2 regions of the Luteimonas composti genome follow, and region 1 is predicted to be linked to the other one. Evidence: riboswitches for the same ligand, from Rfam matches in the RefSeq annotation. Region 1 holds a riboswitch; the other holds the start of a gene.

What was found. A riboswitch is a leader RNA that binds a small molecule or an ion and turns the genes downstream of it on or off. The one in region 1 is predicted to bind cobalamin.
Region 2: linked by a shared signal. The riboswitch ahead of metE (5-methyltetrahydropteroyltriglutamate--homocysteine S-methyltransferase) and the one ahead of ACFQ2D_RS06355 (TonB-dependent receptor domain-containing protein) in region 1 are both predicted to bind cobalamin.

Annotation. Positions count from the first base shown of each region.
Region 1 covers NZ_JBHTKU010000002.1:380,148-387,772, reverse strand. The annotation lists gene ACFQ2D_RS06380 (efflux RND transporter permease subunit) at 1-3,093, shown strand, start outside; gene bioD (dethiobiotin synthase) at 3,145-3,822, opposite strand; gene ACFQ2D_RS06370 (TMEM175 family protein) at 3,819-4,583, opposite strand; gene ACFQ2D_RS06365 (GAF domain-containing protein) at 4,627-5,109, shown strand; gene ACFQ2D_RS06360 (TfoX/Sxy family protein) at 5,106-5,483, shown strand; cobalamin riboswitch at 5,535-5,762, shown strand; gene ACFQ2D_RS06355 (TonB-dependent receptor domain-containing protein) at 5,876-7,625, shown strand, end outside.
Region 2 covers NZ_JBHTKU010000002.1:86,049-93,673, forward strand. The annotation lists gene ACFQ2D_RS05085 (fructose bisphosphate aldolase) at 1-677, shown strand, start outside; gene pncA (bifunctional nicotinamidase/pyrazinamidase) at 722-1,348, shown strand; gene metE (5-methyltetrahydropteroyltriglutamate--homocysteine S-methyltransferase) at 1,377-3,665, opposite strand; cobalamin riboswitch at 3,791-4,020, opposite strand; gene purU (formyltetrahydrofolate deformylase) at 4,207-5,058, opposite strand; gene ACFQ2D_RS05105 (DUF2789 domain-containing protein) at 5,148-5,405, opposite strand; gene ACFQ2D_RS05110 (thioredoxin family protein) at 5,807-6,157, opposite strand; gene ACFQ2D_RS05115 (flavodoxin) at 6,129-6,608, opposite strand; gene ACFQ2D_RS05120 (ribonucleotide-diphosphate reductase subunit beta) at 6,704-7,625, opposite strand, start outside.

The sequences.
Region 1 (7,625 bases):
GCGTTCTCCGAACTCAACGTGCGCCAGTACCCGGAACTGCGCAACGCGGTGGTGAACGTCAGCACGGTGTACTACGGCGCCGACGCCGACCTGATCCAGGGCTTCATCACCACGCCGCTGGAGCGCGAGATCGCCAGCGCCGAGGGCATCGACTATCTGTCCTCCACCAGCGCCGCGGGCGTGAGCACCATCCAGGCCTACATCCGCCTGGACCAGGACCCCAACGAGGCGCTCACCCAGATCGCGGCCAAGGTCAACAAGATGCGCGGCCAGCTGCCGCCGGAGTCGGAAGACCCGGTGATCGACCTGCAGCAGGGCCAGCAGATCGCGGCCATGTACGTGTCCTTCGCCAGCGAGACGCTCGACAACAACCAGATCACCGACTACCTCACCCGCGTGGTCCAGCCCAAGCTGGTCACCGTGGCCGGCGTGCAGCGCGCCGACATCCTCGGCGCCGGCACGTTTGCGATGCGCGTATGGCTGAAACCTGATCGCATGGCCGCGCTGCAGGTCACCGCCAGCGATGTTTCCAATGCGCTGCAATCCAACAACGTGCTCTCGGCCGTGGGCTCGACCAAGGGGCAGATGGTCGCGATCGACATGACCGCGCGCACCGACCTGCGCAGCCCGGAGGAATTCCGCCAGCTGGTGATCCGCGAGGAGGGCGGCGCGATCGTGCGCCTGGGCGACGTGGCCGACGTGGTGCTGGGGTCGGAGAACTACGGTACCTCGGTGCGGATCAACGGCGAGGCGGCCACCTTCATGGGCATCTTCGTCTCGCCCGACGCCAACTCGCTGGACGTGATCGGCGAGGTCCGCAAGCTGTGGGACGGCGAGATCGTGCCGCAGCTGCCGGAGGGCATCATCGCCACGATCCCCTACGACAGCACCGAGGCGATCCAGGACGCGATCAACGAGGTGGTGAGCACGATCGTCGAGGCGGTGATCATCGTGATCGTGGTGATCTACCTGTTCCTGGGATCGCTGCGCAGCGTGCTGATCCCGGCGGTGACGGTGCCGCTGTCCCTGGTCGGCGCGCTGTTCCTGATGCTGCTGATGGGCTTCACCATCAACCTGCTGACGCTGCTGGCGATGGTGCTGGCGATCGGCATCGTGGTGGACGACGCGATCATCGTGTTGGAGAACATCCACCGCCACATCGAGGAAGGCATGACGCCTTACGCGGCGGCGATCAAGGGCGCGCGCGAGCTGGCCTGGCCGGTGGTGGCCATGACCACCACCCTGGTCGCCGTGTACCTGCCGATCGGCTTCCAGGGCGGCCTGACCGGCATCCTGTTCACCGAGTTCGCCTTCACCCTGGCGGGCAGCGTGCTGCTGTCGGGCGTGATCGCGCTGACGCTCACGCCGATGATGAGCTCCAGGATCCTCAAGCCCCACGGCGAGGGCAGCAAGGGCCGGCTGGAAGCCTGGCTGGACCGGCGCTTCGACAAGATCCAGAACGGCTACCAGCGGCGCCTGCACGGCGCGCTGGAGACCAGGTCGGTGATCGCGATCTTCGGCGGCATCGTGCTGGTCTCGTGCGTGTTCCTCTACATGACCGCGCCCAAGGAGCCGGCGCCGCTGGAGGACGAGGGCTTCATCTTCGCCATCTCGCAGGCCGATCCGACCGCCACGCTGGATTACGTGGAGAGCTATACCGAGGAAATGTCGGCCATCGCCCAGGCGATTCCCGAGGTGCAGGACTACTTCCTGTTCAACGGCGGCTTCGGCGGCAGCGGCGGTGGCGCCAGCCCGATGGCGATGGCCGGCTTCGTGCTCAAGCCCTGGGGCGAACGCGACCGTTCGACCAAGGCGGTGCTCGAGCAGGAACTGCAGCCGAAGATCGGCGAGGTCACCGGCCTGAACACCTTCGCCCTGGTCCCGCCGTCCCTGCCCAGCGCCGGCGGCGACGGCGGCGGCGGCGAGTTCATCATCGGCGGCGTGGGCGGGCTGGCGCAGCTGAGCGAGCTGGCCGACGCGATCCTCGAGCGGGCGATGGCCAGCCGCCGCTTCATCTTCCTCGACAAGGACCTGAAGATCGACAAGCCGCGCATCGAGGTGCAGATCGACCGCGACAAGGCGGCCTCGCTCGGCATCGACATGCGCACGCTGGCGGCCGACATGGCGGCGATGCTCTCGGGCGGCTACACCAACCGCTTCGCGATGCAGAACCGCTCCTACCTGGTGATCCCGCAGGTGCAGCGCAGTGACCGGCTCAACGCCGCGGACCTGCAGAATTACTACACCCGCACCCGCGGTGGCGAACTGATCCCGCTCTCGACCCTGGTGACGCTGCGCGAGAGCGCGCAGCCGCAGTCGCTCAAGCGCTTCCAGCAGCTCAACGCGGTGTCGATCACCTTCGCCCCGCGTCCAGGCGTGAGCAAGGGCGAGGCGCTGGCGATCCTCGACCAGGCTGCGCGCGAGGTGCTGCCGCAGGGCTACACGGTCGACTACGCCGGCGAATCGCGCCAGTTCAAGCAGGAGGGCTCGGCGATGCTGCTCACCCTGGCGCTGGCGCTGGTGGTGATCTTCCTGGTGCTGTCGGCGCAGTTCGAAAGCTTCCGCGATGCGCTGATCATGCTGCTCACCGTGCCGATGGCGATCTGCGGCGCCCTGCTGGTGCTCAACGTGCTGGCCATCGCCAGCGGCATCCTGGGTTTCGCCGGCATCGAGGCCTTCCCGGGGATGAGCATCAACATCTACACCCAGGTGGGCCTGGTGACCCTGGTGGGCGTGATCTCCAAGCACGGCATCCTGATCGTGGAGTTCGCCAACAAGCTCCAGGAGCAGGGCCTGTCCAAGCGCGAGGCGATCGAGGAAGCCACCGCGATCCGCCTGCGTCCGGTGCTGATGACCACCGCCGCGCTGGTGTTCGCGATGATCCCGCTGCTGATCGCCAAGGGCCCTGGCGCCGCCTCGCGCTTCTCGATGGGCACGGTGATCGCCTCGGGCATGACCATCGGCACGCTGTTCACCCTGTTCGTGCTGCCGGCCTTCTACCTGTACCTGGCGCGCGACCACTCGCACGACCTGGAACATGAGCAGGTCGACGATGGCGAGGCTCCGGTGGCGGCGCAGCCGCAGCACGGATGAATCCAGGCAGGTGGCCCGCAACGGGCCACCTCCTTCCGGCCGCGCGCGCCGCTAGCCGGTCGCGATCCCGGGCAGCCGCAGCGACGCCGCCGCCTCGTCGGCGGACACGCCATGGCCGATCACCCCCAGGCAGGGCGCCGGCAGGGCGGCCCCGAGCAGGCCCAGGTAGTCATCGACGCGGTCGAAGTCCGGATCGACGCGATTGCCGATCCAGCCGACCAGCCGGCAGCCGTCTTCCAGGACCGCGCGCGCGCTCAGCCGCGCGTGGCTCAGGCAGCCCAGGCGCAGCCCCACCACCAGGAGCACCTGCCCTCCGACGGCATGGGCCATCGCCGACTGTTCCAGGCCGTCGCCCATCGGCGCCAGCCAGCCGCCGGCGCCCTCCACCACCACCGCATCGGCGCTGGCGGCCAGCCGCGCGAACGCCGCGAGCAGGGGCGGCAGCGCGACCTCCACCCCCGCATCGCACGCCGCCAGCTGCGGCGCGGTCGCGGCCGGCAGCGCGAACGGATTGACGTCGGCATAGTCGGGTTGCGGCACGCTCGCGGCCCGCAGCGCCAGCGCGTCCTCGTTGCGCCAGCCATCGGCCGTGCGCTCGCAGCCGCTGGCGACCGGCTTCATGCCGACCGCGCGCAGGCCCCGCGCACGCAGCGCGTGCAGCAGGGCCACCGACGCGAAGGTCTTGCCCACGCCGGTGTCGGTACCGGTGATGAACCAGGCGGTGCTCACGGGCGGTCCCGTTGCAGCGCCAGCCGCTGGCGTTCGCGCCGCACGTGGTACCACGGCATCCACAGCCCGAGCGTGGCGTAGCACCACATCGGCAGTCCGGCCAGCACGCGCAGCGGGCCCCGCAGCGCCGGATCGCGCCAGTACAGCAGCAGTGCCAGCACCAGGGCGGCCAGCGACACACCGGCGAGGATCGCGTGCGAGCCTACCTCGGTGCGCAGCAGGTGGCGCTCGTTGGCGTCCAGGCCCAGCGCGTCCGCCAGCTGCAACGCATGCGCGTTGAGCCGCCACAGCAGCCAGGCCAGCATGCCGAAACCGAGGCTGTAGACCAGGAAGGTGGCCTGCAGGTCGCGCATCGCGCGCCGGGGGTCGAAACCGAGTTCGCTGGGCAGCCAGCCCCCGGTGAGCAGCGACAGGAAGCTCGAGGCCACCATCCGCAGCGGATACACGTACACCATCACCGCCAGCACCAGCGCCAGGCTGAGCACGGTGGCGGTGGCGTCTTCCAGCCCGAGCCGCCGGCTCCAGCGGTTGTGCGCGGCCCAGAACATCATCAGCACCGCGAAACAGGCGATGAAGGTGGGCACCCTGCGCAGCGCGTCGATCAGTTCTGCGGCGGTCTGCGGCAGGTCGCTGGTGACGATCACCAGCAGGGTGATCGAGAAGGCGAAGGCCGCGTCGACGAAGGTTTCCAGCCGCGTGACCTGCGCGCCGCGCAGCCGGAATCCGGCCGCATCGCGCGGGAGCTGCTGCATCTGGTCCATCCACCCTCCGGGAGCGCGCGGGGCGCGCTGCTACACTGCCCCGATGTTCACTGCAGCCAGTGTAAGCGGCGACAAGCCGCAGCAGTATGCCCAGCTCGCCGAACAGGCGCGTGCCCTGCTGCACGGCGAACCAGACCGCATCGCCAACGCCGCCAACCTGTCCGCGCTGGTCTACCACGCACTGCCGCGGCTTAACTGGGTGGGCTTCTACTTCTTCGACGGCACCGAACTGGTGGTCGGACCCTTCCAGGGCCTGCCCGCCTGCGTGCGGATCCCGCTGGACCGGGGCGTTTGCGGCGCGGCCGCCAGCAGCCGCCAGACCCAGCGCGTGGAGGACGTGCATGCCTTCCCCGGCCATATCGCCTGCGACGCCGCGTCCCGCTCGGAGCTGGTGGTGCCGCTGGTGAAGGACGGCGCGCTGGTCGGCGTGTTCGACCTGGACAGTCCGGACCCGGCGCGTTTCGACGTTCAGGACCAGGAGGGGCTGGAAGCCATCGCCCGCATCTACGTCCAATCGCTGCCATGAATGCACCGTTGAAGATGCGCAACATCGGTCCGAAATCCGCCGCCTGGCTGCGCCAGGTCGGCCTTCGAACCAGCGAGGACCTGATCGCCGCCGGGCCGGTGGACGCCTTCATGCGCGTCAAGCGCGCCGGCTTCAAGCCCAGCCTGAACATGCTCTACGCGCTGGAAGGCGCGATGCAGGACTGCCACTGGCAGGACGTGCCCGAGGCGCGGCGCGCCGAACTGGTGGCCGCGGTCGAAGCGGCCACCGCCGAGCTGCCCGCCCCGCGCGGCCGTCCGGCGGCGGCGCCGGTCACCACCACCCACCACCAGGACGAAGGCCCGGCCGCCTCGTTCGGCTTCCTCGACGAGCCCACGGGCGACGAGCGCGACTGACGCTTCGCGGGTTGGACAACCGGTCCACCCCCGCCTGCCCGCGCTCCCGTACAATGCCGCCTGCTCCAGGGTGGCCCGCGGACGTTCGTCCAAGGGCTGAAACGGGAAGCCGGTGACGCCGGCGTCGCTTGCGACGCGGCCATTCCGGCACTGCCCCCGCAACGGTAAGCGAGTACGACCGCCGCATCCGCCACTGTGCTCCGGCACGGGAAGGCGCGGCGGTCGAGGCCTAGGCCTCGGCTCGCGAGTCCGGAGACCGGCCCCGGGGTCCACAGGTTGCGATGCGGAGGGCGTCGCGGCGTGCCGTACGCCGCCGCGTGCCGTCCGCCTGCTCCCTCCCTCGCGACTCCACGCCAGCAAGGCGCGCGGGGCGCGCGATGGAGCTTCTTGAAATGTCGAACCCGAACCTGATCCGCCTGTCCGTGGCCGCCGTGCTGGCCGCGTCCCCGCCTGCCGTCGCGACGCCGCAGGCCACCGATCTCGACGAGGTGCTGGTGACCGGCACCCGCACCGAGGTGCGGCTGGCCGAAAGCCTGCTGCCGGCCGAGGTGCTCGACCGCGACCAGATCGAACGCAGCCAGGCGCGCGACCTGATCGAGCTGCTGCGCGGCCGTGCCGGCGTCGACGTGGGCAACACCGGCGGACGCGGCAAGCTCAGCAGCCTGTACCTGCGCGGCGCCGAATCCGACCACGTGCTGGTGCTGGTGGACGGCATCAAGATGAACTCCGCCACCGCCGGCATGGCTGCGTTCCAGGACCTGCCGCTGGCGCAGATCGAGCGCATCGAGATCATCCGCGGCCCGCGGTCGAGCCTGTACGGCTCCGAGGCGATCGGCGGCGTGGTGCAGGTGTTCACGCGCCGCGCGCAGGCGCGCGGGCTGTCGCCGCAGTTCACCGTGGGCGCGGGCAGCCACGGCGCGCGCGAGGCCAGCGCCGGCTTCGACCTGCGCGGCGAGCGCGGCTGGCTGGGCGTGCATGGCGCCTACGATTCCACCGATGGCTTCAATGCCTGCCGCGGCTCGGGCGCGCTGTTCCAGGGCTGTTTCGCCGACGAACCCGACGACGACGGCTACCGCAACGTGTCGATCGGCCTGCGCGGCGGCGCGCAGCTGGGCGAGGCGACGGAGCTCGACGGCAGTTTCCTGCAGGCCGATGGCGAGAACGCCTTCGACGGTTCCTGGACCAACCGCTCCCGCGTCCGCCAGCAGGTCTCGGGCCTGCGCCTGCGCCACGCCCCACGCCAGGGCCGGCTTGAGCTCAGCGCGGCGCTGGGGCGCAACCAGGACCGCTCCGACGACTACCAGGGCCAGGAACTGCGCAGCGCCTTCCTCACCCGTCGCGACAGCGCCTCCCTGCAGGCCGACCTGGAGTTGCGCGCCGGCCACCTGCTCACCACCGGCATCGACCACCAGCGCGACCGCGTCGACAGCCTCATGCCCTATACCGTCGACGCGCGCGACAACACCGGCGTCTTCGTCGGCTACGACGGCAAGCTCGGCGCGCAGCGGCTGCAGGCCAGCGTGCGCAACGACGACAACGCGCAGTTCGGCAACCACCTCACCGGCAGCCTGGGCTGGGGCACGACGCTGGCCAGCGGCCTGCGCCTGTCGGCCAACGCGGCCACCGGGTTCAAGGCGCCCACGTTCAACGATCTTTACTACCCCGGCTCGGAAAGCCCGTGGCTGCAGCCGGAGACCTCGCGCAGCCTCAACCTCGGCCTGTCGCGCGCCACCGCCAGCCACCGCTGGTCGCTGGACGTGTTCGAAAGCCGCATCGACGACCTGATTGTGTTCGTCTACCCGCCGCCGGACTTCCTCGGGGTGGGGAGCAATATCGACCAGGCGCGCATCCGCGGGGCCGAGTTCGGCTTCGATACCACGCTGGCCGGGATCGATGTGTCGCTGCAGCTCAGCCATGCGGATCCGCGCGACCGCAGCGGCGGCGCCAACCACGACCGGGTGCTCGCGCGGCGCGCGCGCAATACCGGCCGGATCGGGCTCGACCGCGAATTCGGCCCGCTGCGCGCCGGCATCACCGTCAACGGCGCCGGCGCGCGCTACGACGATGCCGCCAACAGCGTCCGCCTCGGCGGCCATGCCACCACCGACCTGCGCCTGGAGTACGCCTTCCACCGCGACTGGA
Region 2 (7,625 bases), 290 kb from region 1:
CGATCCTGTTCGAGCGCACCATGGACGAGGATTTCGCCGGCAAGAACGCGGTCGCCTACCTGTGGGAAGACAAGGGCGTGGTGCCGTTCCTGAAGATCGACAAGGGCCTGGCCGACGAGGCCGACGGCGTGCAGCTGATGAAGCCGATCCCGGGCCTGGCCGACCTGCTGGCGCGGGCCAAGACCAGGGGCGTGTTCGGCACCAAGGAGCGTTCGGTCATCAAGGCCAACAACGCCCAGGGCATCGCCGCGGTGCTGGACCAGCAGTTCGAACTCGGCCAGCAGGTGCTCGACGCCGGCCTGGTGCCGATCATCGAACCGGAAGTCGACATCAAGTCGGTCGACAAGCAGGCGATCGAGGTCGCGCTCAAGCAGGGCCTGCTCGCGCGCCTGGACAAGATCGATCCGGCCACCCCGGTGATGCTCAAGCTGACCCTGCCCGAGGTGGACGGCTACTTCCAGGAACTGGTCGACCATCCGGCCGTGCTCAAGGTGGTGGCGCTGTCGGGCGGCTACAGCCGCGACGAGGCCAACGCCCGCCTGGCCCGCAACCCGGGTGTGATTGCCAGCTTCAGCCGCGCGTTGACCGAAGGCCTGAGTGCGCAGCAGGACGATGCGGCCTACAACCAGGCGCTGGACGCGTCGATCGAGTCGATCTACCAGGCTTCGATCGCCTGACGCACGCGGAGCCCGGCATCGCGCCGGGCTCCGAGGGCTGACCGATGTCGCAACATCCCGACACCACCGCCCTGCTCGTCATCGACCTGCAGCCGGACTTCATGCCCGGCGGCGCCCTGCCCTGCCACGAGGGCGATGCGGTGGTGCCGGGCATCGCCGGACTGCTGGCCTCGCGCCGCTACCGCACCGTGGTCGCCACCCAGGACTGGCATCCGCCGGGACACGCCTCGTTCGCTTCCAGCCATGCCGGCCGCCGGCCGTTCGACACCGTCGAACTGCACGGCCATCCCCAGGTGCTGTGGCCCGACCACTGCGTGCAGGGCACGCCGGGCGCGGCGCTGGATCCGCGCGTGGACTGGAGCCCGCTCGACCTGGTCCTGCGCAAGGGCAGCAACCCCCAGGTCGATTCCTACAGCGCCCTGCGCGAGAACATCGGCCCGGACGGCAGTCGCCCGCCGACCGGCCTGGCCGGCTGGCTGCGCGAGCGCGGCATCGAGGAGCTGCACATGTGCGGCCTGGCGCGCGACTACTGCGTGCTGTGGTCGGCGCAGGATGCGGTCGAGGCCGGGTTCCGCGTGCGCTTCCTGTGGCAGCTCACCCGACCGGTGACGCCGGAGGGCGACGCACCCACGCGCGCCGCATTGAACGCGGTGGGTGCATCGCTGGCCTAGGAGTGATCCGGCCGGGAGGCCGTGGCGCCTACGCTGCGGCCTGGCCCGAGCGCAGCGCCCGGGCCGCCGCGACCATCGCCTCAAGCGCGGCCATCGTTTCGGTCCAGCCGCGGGTCTTGAGCCCGCAGTCCGGATTGACCCAGAGCTGGTCGGCAGGGATGACCGACATGGCCTTGCGCAGCAGTTCGCTCATTTCCCGGCGGTCGGGCACGCGCGGCGAATGGATGTCGTAGATGCCCGGTCCGATCGCATTGGGATAGCGGAACCGCACGAACGCATCCAGCAGTTCCATGCGCGAGCGGGAGGTTTCGATCGAGATCACGTCCGCATCCATCGCCGCGACCGCTTCGATGATGTCGTTGAACTCGGAATAGCACATGTGGGTGTGGATCTGCGTGCAATCGCCCACCGACGCGGTGGTGATGCGGAAACATTCCACCGCCCAGCCGAGGTACTCGCCCCAGTCCTGGCGCAGCAGGGGCAGGCCTTCGCGCAGAGCGGGTTCGTCGACCTGGATGATGCCGATGCCCGCCGCCTCCAGGTCCTCCACTTCGTCCCGCAGGGCGATCGCGATCTGCCGGCAGGTCTCGGCGCGCGGCTGGTCGTCGCGCACGAACGACCACTGCAGCATCGTCACCGGGCCGGTGAGCATGCCCTTCATCGGCCGGCGCGTGAGCGACTGCGCGTGCGTCGACCAGCGCACCGTCATCGGCGCGGGACGCGACACGTCGCCGTAGATGATCGGCGGTTTCACGCAGCGCGAGCCGTAGCTCTGCACCCAGCCATTGCGGGTAAAGGCGAATCCTTCCAGTTGTTCGCCGAAGTATTCGACCATGTCGTTGCGTTCGAACTCGCCGTGCACCAGCACGTCGATGCCGAGACGCTCCTGGGCCTCGACGCAGCGCGCGGTCTGCGCTTCGAGGAAGGCCTCGTACGCCGCCCCGTCCAGCCGACCAGCCCTGAACGCGGCGCGCGCCTTGCGAATCTCAGGGGTTTGGGGAAACGACCCGATCGTTGTGGTCGGGAATGGCGGCAGCTGCAGGCGGTCTTGCTGCAGCCTGCTCCGCTGGGCGTAGGGCGTCGCGCGGCGGGTCTCGTCCGGCGACACGCCGGCGACCCGCGCGGCCACCTCGGGACGGTGGACACGGCGCGAGCCGCGGCGGGCCTGGAGACGCTCGCGCGCGAGCTCCAGCGTGGCGCCGGCCGATGCGAGGCCGTTCACGGCGTCGGCCATCACGCGCAGCTCGCCGATCTTCTCCCTGGCGAAGGCGAGCCAGCCGCGCAGTTCGCCCGCCAGCCCGGTTTCGAGGCTCGCGTCGATGGGGACGTGCAGCAGCGAACACGAGGGCGCCACCTGCAGGCGGTCGTTGCCGATTCTGTCCGCGGCCGAGCGGACAAGCGTCACCGCCCGATCGAGATCGGTCCGCCAGATGTTACGCCCGTCGACAACCCCCAGCGACAGCACACACTCCACGCGCAGTGCGTCCAGCACCGCGTCCAGCTGCTCGGGCGCACGCACCAGATCCACGTGCAGGCCATCGACCGGCAGCGATGCGGCAAGCGGCAGGCGCGGTCCGAGCGGCCCGAAATACGTCGCCAGCAGCAGCTTCGGCCCGCCGGCTTTTGTGAGCACAGCGTAGGCATGCTGGAAGGCCTGGGCCGCATCTTCGTCGAGGTCGAGCACCAGGCAGGGCTCATCCAGTTGCACCCACTCGGCGCCCGCGCGTCGCAGCGCAACCAGCAGTTGCGCGTAGACAGGCAGCAGCGCCGGCAGCAGCTCCAGCGGCCGACTGCCATCGACGCACTTGGACAGCAGCAGGAAGCTCACTGGACCCAGCAGCACCGGGCGTGCCTTCGCGCCTGCGTCGCGCGCCTCGATGAACTCGGCGACCGGCTTGTCGCCGCGCAGCCGGAACGACTGTCGAGCCTCGAGTTCCGGGACCAGGTAGTGGTAGTTCGTGTCGAACCACTTGGTCATTTCCAGCGCAGGCAGGTCGAGCCCATCGCGCTGGTCGCCGCGCGCCATCGCGAAGTAGCCGCGCAGGGGGTCCGATTCGAGCAGCGACCTGTAACGCTGCGGGACGGCGTCGAACAGCACGGCCGTGTCCAGCACGTGGTCGTACAGCGAGAAATCGTTGCAGGGCACGACGTCCGCGCCAGTGGCGTGCTGGAGCTGCCAGTGCCTCAGCCGGAGTGTCCTGGCCTGGTCGTGCAGCTGTGCGGCGGTGGCGTCGCCGCGCCAGTAGGCTTCGACAGCCTTCTTCAGCTCCCGTCGCAGGCCGATGCGCGGGAAGCCCAGGTTGCATACGGTGGTCATGTGCGTGTCATCCTCGATTCGTGGTCGCCCCCTCGGGCGATTCGGAGCCGTGAGACACGCGCGAAGACACGCGCCCGGTCGAGGGGCACGGCTCCCCGCACCTCCCACGGGCGCCAGGTCGACGGAGATCGTTCTCCGGCCAGGCAGGTCTTCGGACTCGTGGACACAGGACGGTTCTCGCCCTTCCTACTGTTCGCCGCTTCCCGGGCATGGCCCAGTGCTTCATGGCGAAGGTCGTTTCCACATACCGCTGCGGGGCAGTGCCGGCTTCGACCCGGGGGTCCTACCGGCTTCCCTTTTGAACATATCGCTCTATCGAGATTAAGCGATACATACCTTGGCGGCGTGGACGGTACGCCTGGTTGGGGCGTCGGTCAAGGCCGGACCTTCCGGACGGGCGGGACCGCGCGATCTTCGTCTGGACCCGGAGGCGCCGTGCAGCACGCGGCGGACCGTGCTGCGGCCCCCGGGTGCCCCGGAATATGCGTCGCTGCGAACGCGATGCTGTGGATCTGCTGACGCGCCGCGCAGCGTGGGGGCGTCAGCGGAACACCACCGTGCGATGGCCGTTGAGCAGGATCCGGTGCTCCACGTGCAGGCGCACCGCGCGCGCCAGCACCCGCGACTCGACGTCGCTGCCGATGCGGATCAGCGCCGCCGGGGTCATCGCGTGGTCCACGTGGGCCACGTCCTGGTCGATGATCGGGCCTTCGTCGAGGTCGGGCGTCACGTAGTGCGCGGTGGCGCCGATGATCTTGACCCCGCGCGCGTGCGCCTGGTGGTAGGGCTGCGCGCCCTTGAAGCTGGGCAGGAAGCTGTGGTGGATGTTGATCGCGCGCCCGGCCAGCGCCTCGCACAGCCGCGGCGAGAGGATCTGCATGTAGCGCGCCAGCACGACCAGGTCGATGCGCTCGCGCTCGACCAGGTCGAGGATCCGCTGCTCCTGCGCCTCGCGCGTGCCGGCGTCCACCGGGAAATGGTGGAACGGCACGCCGTAGCTGCCGGCCAGCCGGGCGTAATCGGCGTGGTTGGAGGCCACCGCGGCGATGTCGGCGCGCAGCTGCCGGCTGTGGGTGCGAAACAGCAGGTCGTTGAGGCAGTGGCCCTGCCGGCTCACCAGCACCAGCAGGCGCGCGCGCCTGCGCGCGTCGTGCATGGCCCAGTCCATGGCGTGCGCGGCGGCCAGCGGCGCGAAGGCCTCGCGCACCGTGTCCACCGGCGTACTCGCCGGCACGTCGAAATGTACGCGCAGGAAGAAGCGCCCGGATTCGGGATCGCCGAACTGCTGGGCGTCGATGATGTTGCAGCCATGCTCGAACAGCAGGCCCGACACGCCGTGGACGATGCCGGTGCGGTCGGGGCAGGACAGGGTCAGGATGTGGTCGCGGGACATCGCGTCGCGGCGGAAGGCGGGCGCGGGACTATGTCACAGCGACGGGGATGCCCGCAGTTTCGGTTGCGCCGGCAACGAAAGGCGCCCCGTCAGAATCCCGTCTGGTGCCGGACCGCGTCAGCGTGCAGCGACTCGTTGAGCTGGTCGACCACGATGGCCCACTTCGCGTCGGCGCCGATGCTCTCGGCCAGGAACTGTCGCTGGCCCGCGTTCCAGAACGGCGCCTCGTGGACGTGCACCTCGCCAGGCAGCTGGTGCGCGCCGATGAAGCCGGCGATCGCCTCCGGGCCGGCATCCAGGCCCAGCTGCTCGAAGAGATGGGTCATGGTGGGGCTGGTCTCGTCCACGTCGCGCCTTCGCCAATGGCCGCCGCCGGCCGGGACGGCAGGATCGCGGCGCGCCCGCCAACGCGGCGTGAGCGCAGCATCCGCCCCGTCCAGCGTGCCGTCACGGTGCAGCCTCGCGCGCAAGGGGGCGCAGGGCGCCGGCCATGCCCGCTCCCACTGCACCGCGGGCCGTCGTCCAGCACGCCGACAACGCTGCGGCCAGCGGCCGTGCCGGATGCCGCCGGAGGTCCTGCCCCGCAGGCGCGGCGACCACCGTGTCCCGCGCGAAGCGCGGGACATCGAGAAGCCGCCGGGTCATCCATGCCGCCAGAGCGGACGCGGGGCCTTGCGATCGCGCAGCACGGTCCGGGCATGCGCGCTCCGGCGTCCTCCGGCCGCATGCGCGCACGGCGTGGGCGCGTCTATGCGTCCACCGGTTCGGCGACCGGCAGCCACAGCTGTACCTCGCGCAGGATCTGGCCGGGCGCCTGGAACCCGGGCAGCCGCCTGGCCTCGGCGCCGCGGTCGAACAGCGCGAGCGTGGGCGTCTGGCGCAGCCCGAGCGCGCGGAAGAATTCCTCGCCCACCGTCTCCAGCTTGACCTTGAGCAGGACCAGTCCCGCGGCGGCGGACTCGCCGGCGAACTTCTGCAGCGACATGTCCAGCATCCGGCAGCCGGGGCAGTCGTCCTTGTAGTAGTCCACCAGCAGGCGCGGGTGCGCGGCGAGGGTGGCGAAATAGTCGTCAGGCGATGATGCGTGCAGGGTCTGCATCGGGCGTGTTCTCGATGGATGTCAGGATCTGGTCCGTCCATTGCTGGATCCGGTGCGCGTCGCGCGCGCCGTGCGGCATCTGCTCGATCTCCAGTCGCGGATGGGGCGAGCCGAAGAAGCGCGCCATTCGCCGCACTGCGCCGCAGTAGTAGGCCTCGCCCCACTGGGTCTCGCCGGTGCCGAAGACCGCGACATGGCGCGGCTTGCCCACCGCCTCGACCAGTTCGGCGATGAAGCGCTTCATCTCCGCCGGCGTGCGTCCGCCGTTGTCGGTCCAGGCGCCAAGCAGGTAGGCGTCATGGCGCGGGTCGGCGCCGGCTGCGGCGAGCCCGGCGATGTCGGCCTCGACCCAGCTCACCGCATGCCCGCGCAACTGGCAGCGCGCGCGCACCATCCGCGCGAGGTCGCGCGTGTTGCCGCTGAGCGAAGCGAAGGCAATCAGGATGCGCATGCTGCGATTTGCGGTCGTGGGTTGCCGGACATACTCACGCTTCATCGAATCACCAATCACCAATCACCAATCACCAATCACCAATCACGCCCGAATCACAGATCGTCGAAACCGTTGTCCGCATTGGTCTTCTTGTACGAGGCATTGCGCATCTCGAAGAAGTCGGTCTTGGTCTCGGTGAAGTTGTCGGCGTAGGCGCGGATCCAGGGCATCACGTTGTCGCCGGCGCCGGGGTACAGCTGCTCGATGCCGAGCATGCCGGCCATCTTGTTGGCGCGGTACTTCACGTAGCGGATCATCTCGTCGACGTCGATGCCGTCGATGCCGTCGAGCACCTCGCCGGTCCACTGCGTCTCCAGCTCGATCGCGTGGGCGAAGGCCGTGTGCACGTAGTCGGCCAGTTCGTCGGTCTGCAGCTCCGGGTTCTCGCCGACGATGGCGCGGATCACCTCGCTGATGAACTTGGTGTGGGCCAGCTCGTCGCGGTTGATGAAGCTGATGATCTTGCCGGTGCCGGTCATCCGGTTCTGCCGCACCAGGTTGTAGAAGTAGGCGAAGCCGGAATAGAAGTTGATGCCCTCGAGGATCGAGGACTGGATCAGCGAACGCAGCAGGGTCTCGGCGGTCTTCTCGCGCATGAAGTCGTCGTAGGACGCCATGATCGGCGCGTTGCGGCGCAGGATGGTCGGATGGGTGCGCGCGATCTCGAAGATCCGGTTCTGGTTGGCCAGGTCGGTGATCGAGGCCAGCACGTAGCTGTAGCTCTCGTTGTGGATCACCTCCTGCTGGCCGATGATCGCGGCGTTGGCGTGCGCGGCCGGGTCGGTGATGTACTCGGCGACGTTGTAGATGAAGCGCGTCTGCGGCGAGTCGAGCGTGGCCAGCAGGCCGATGATCGAATCGAAGGCGTACTTCTCGCGCGCCGACAGCTCGCCGTACTGGCGCGCATCGCCCTTCATGTCGACCTCGTCGGGGATCCAGAAGTTGGTCGAAAGCTCCTTGTAGGCGCGGTAGAAC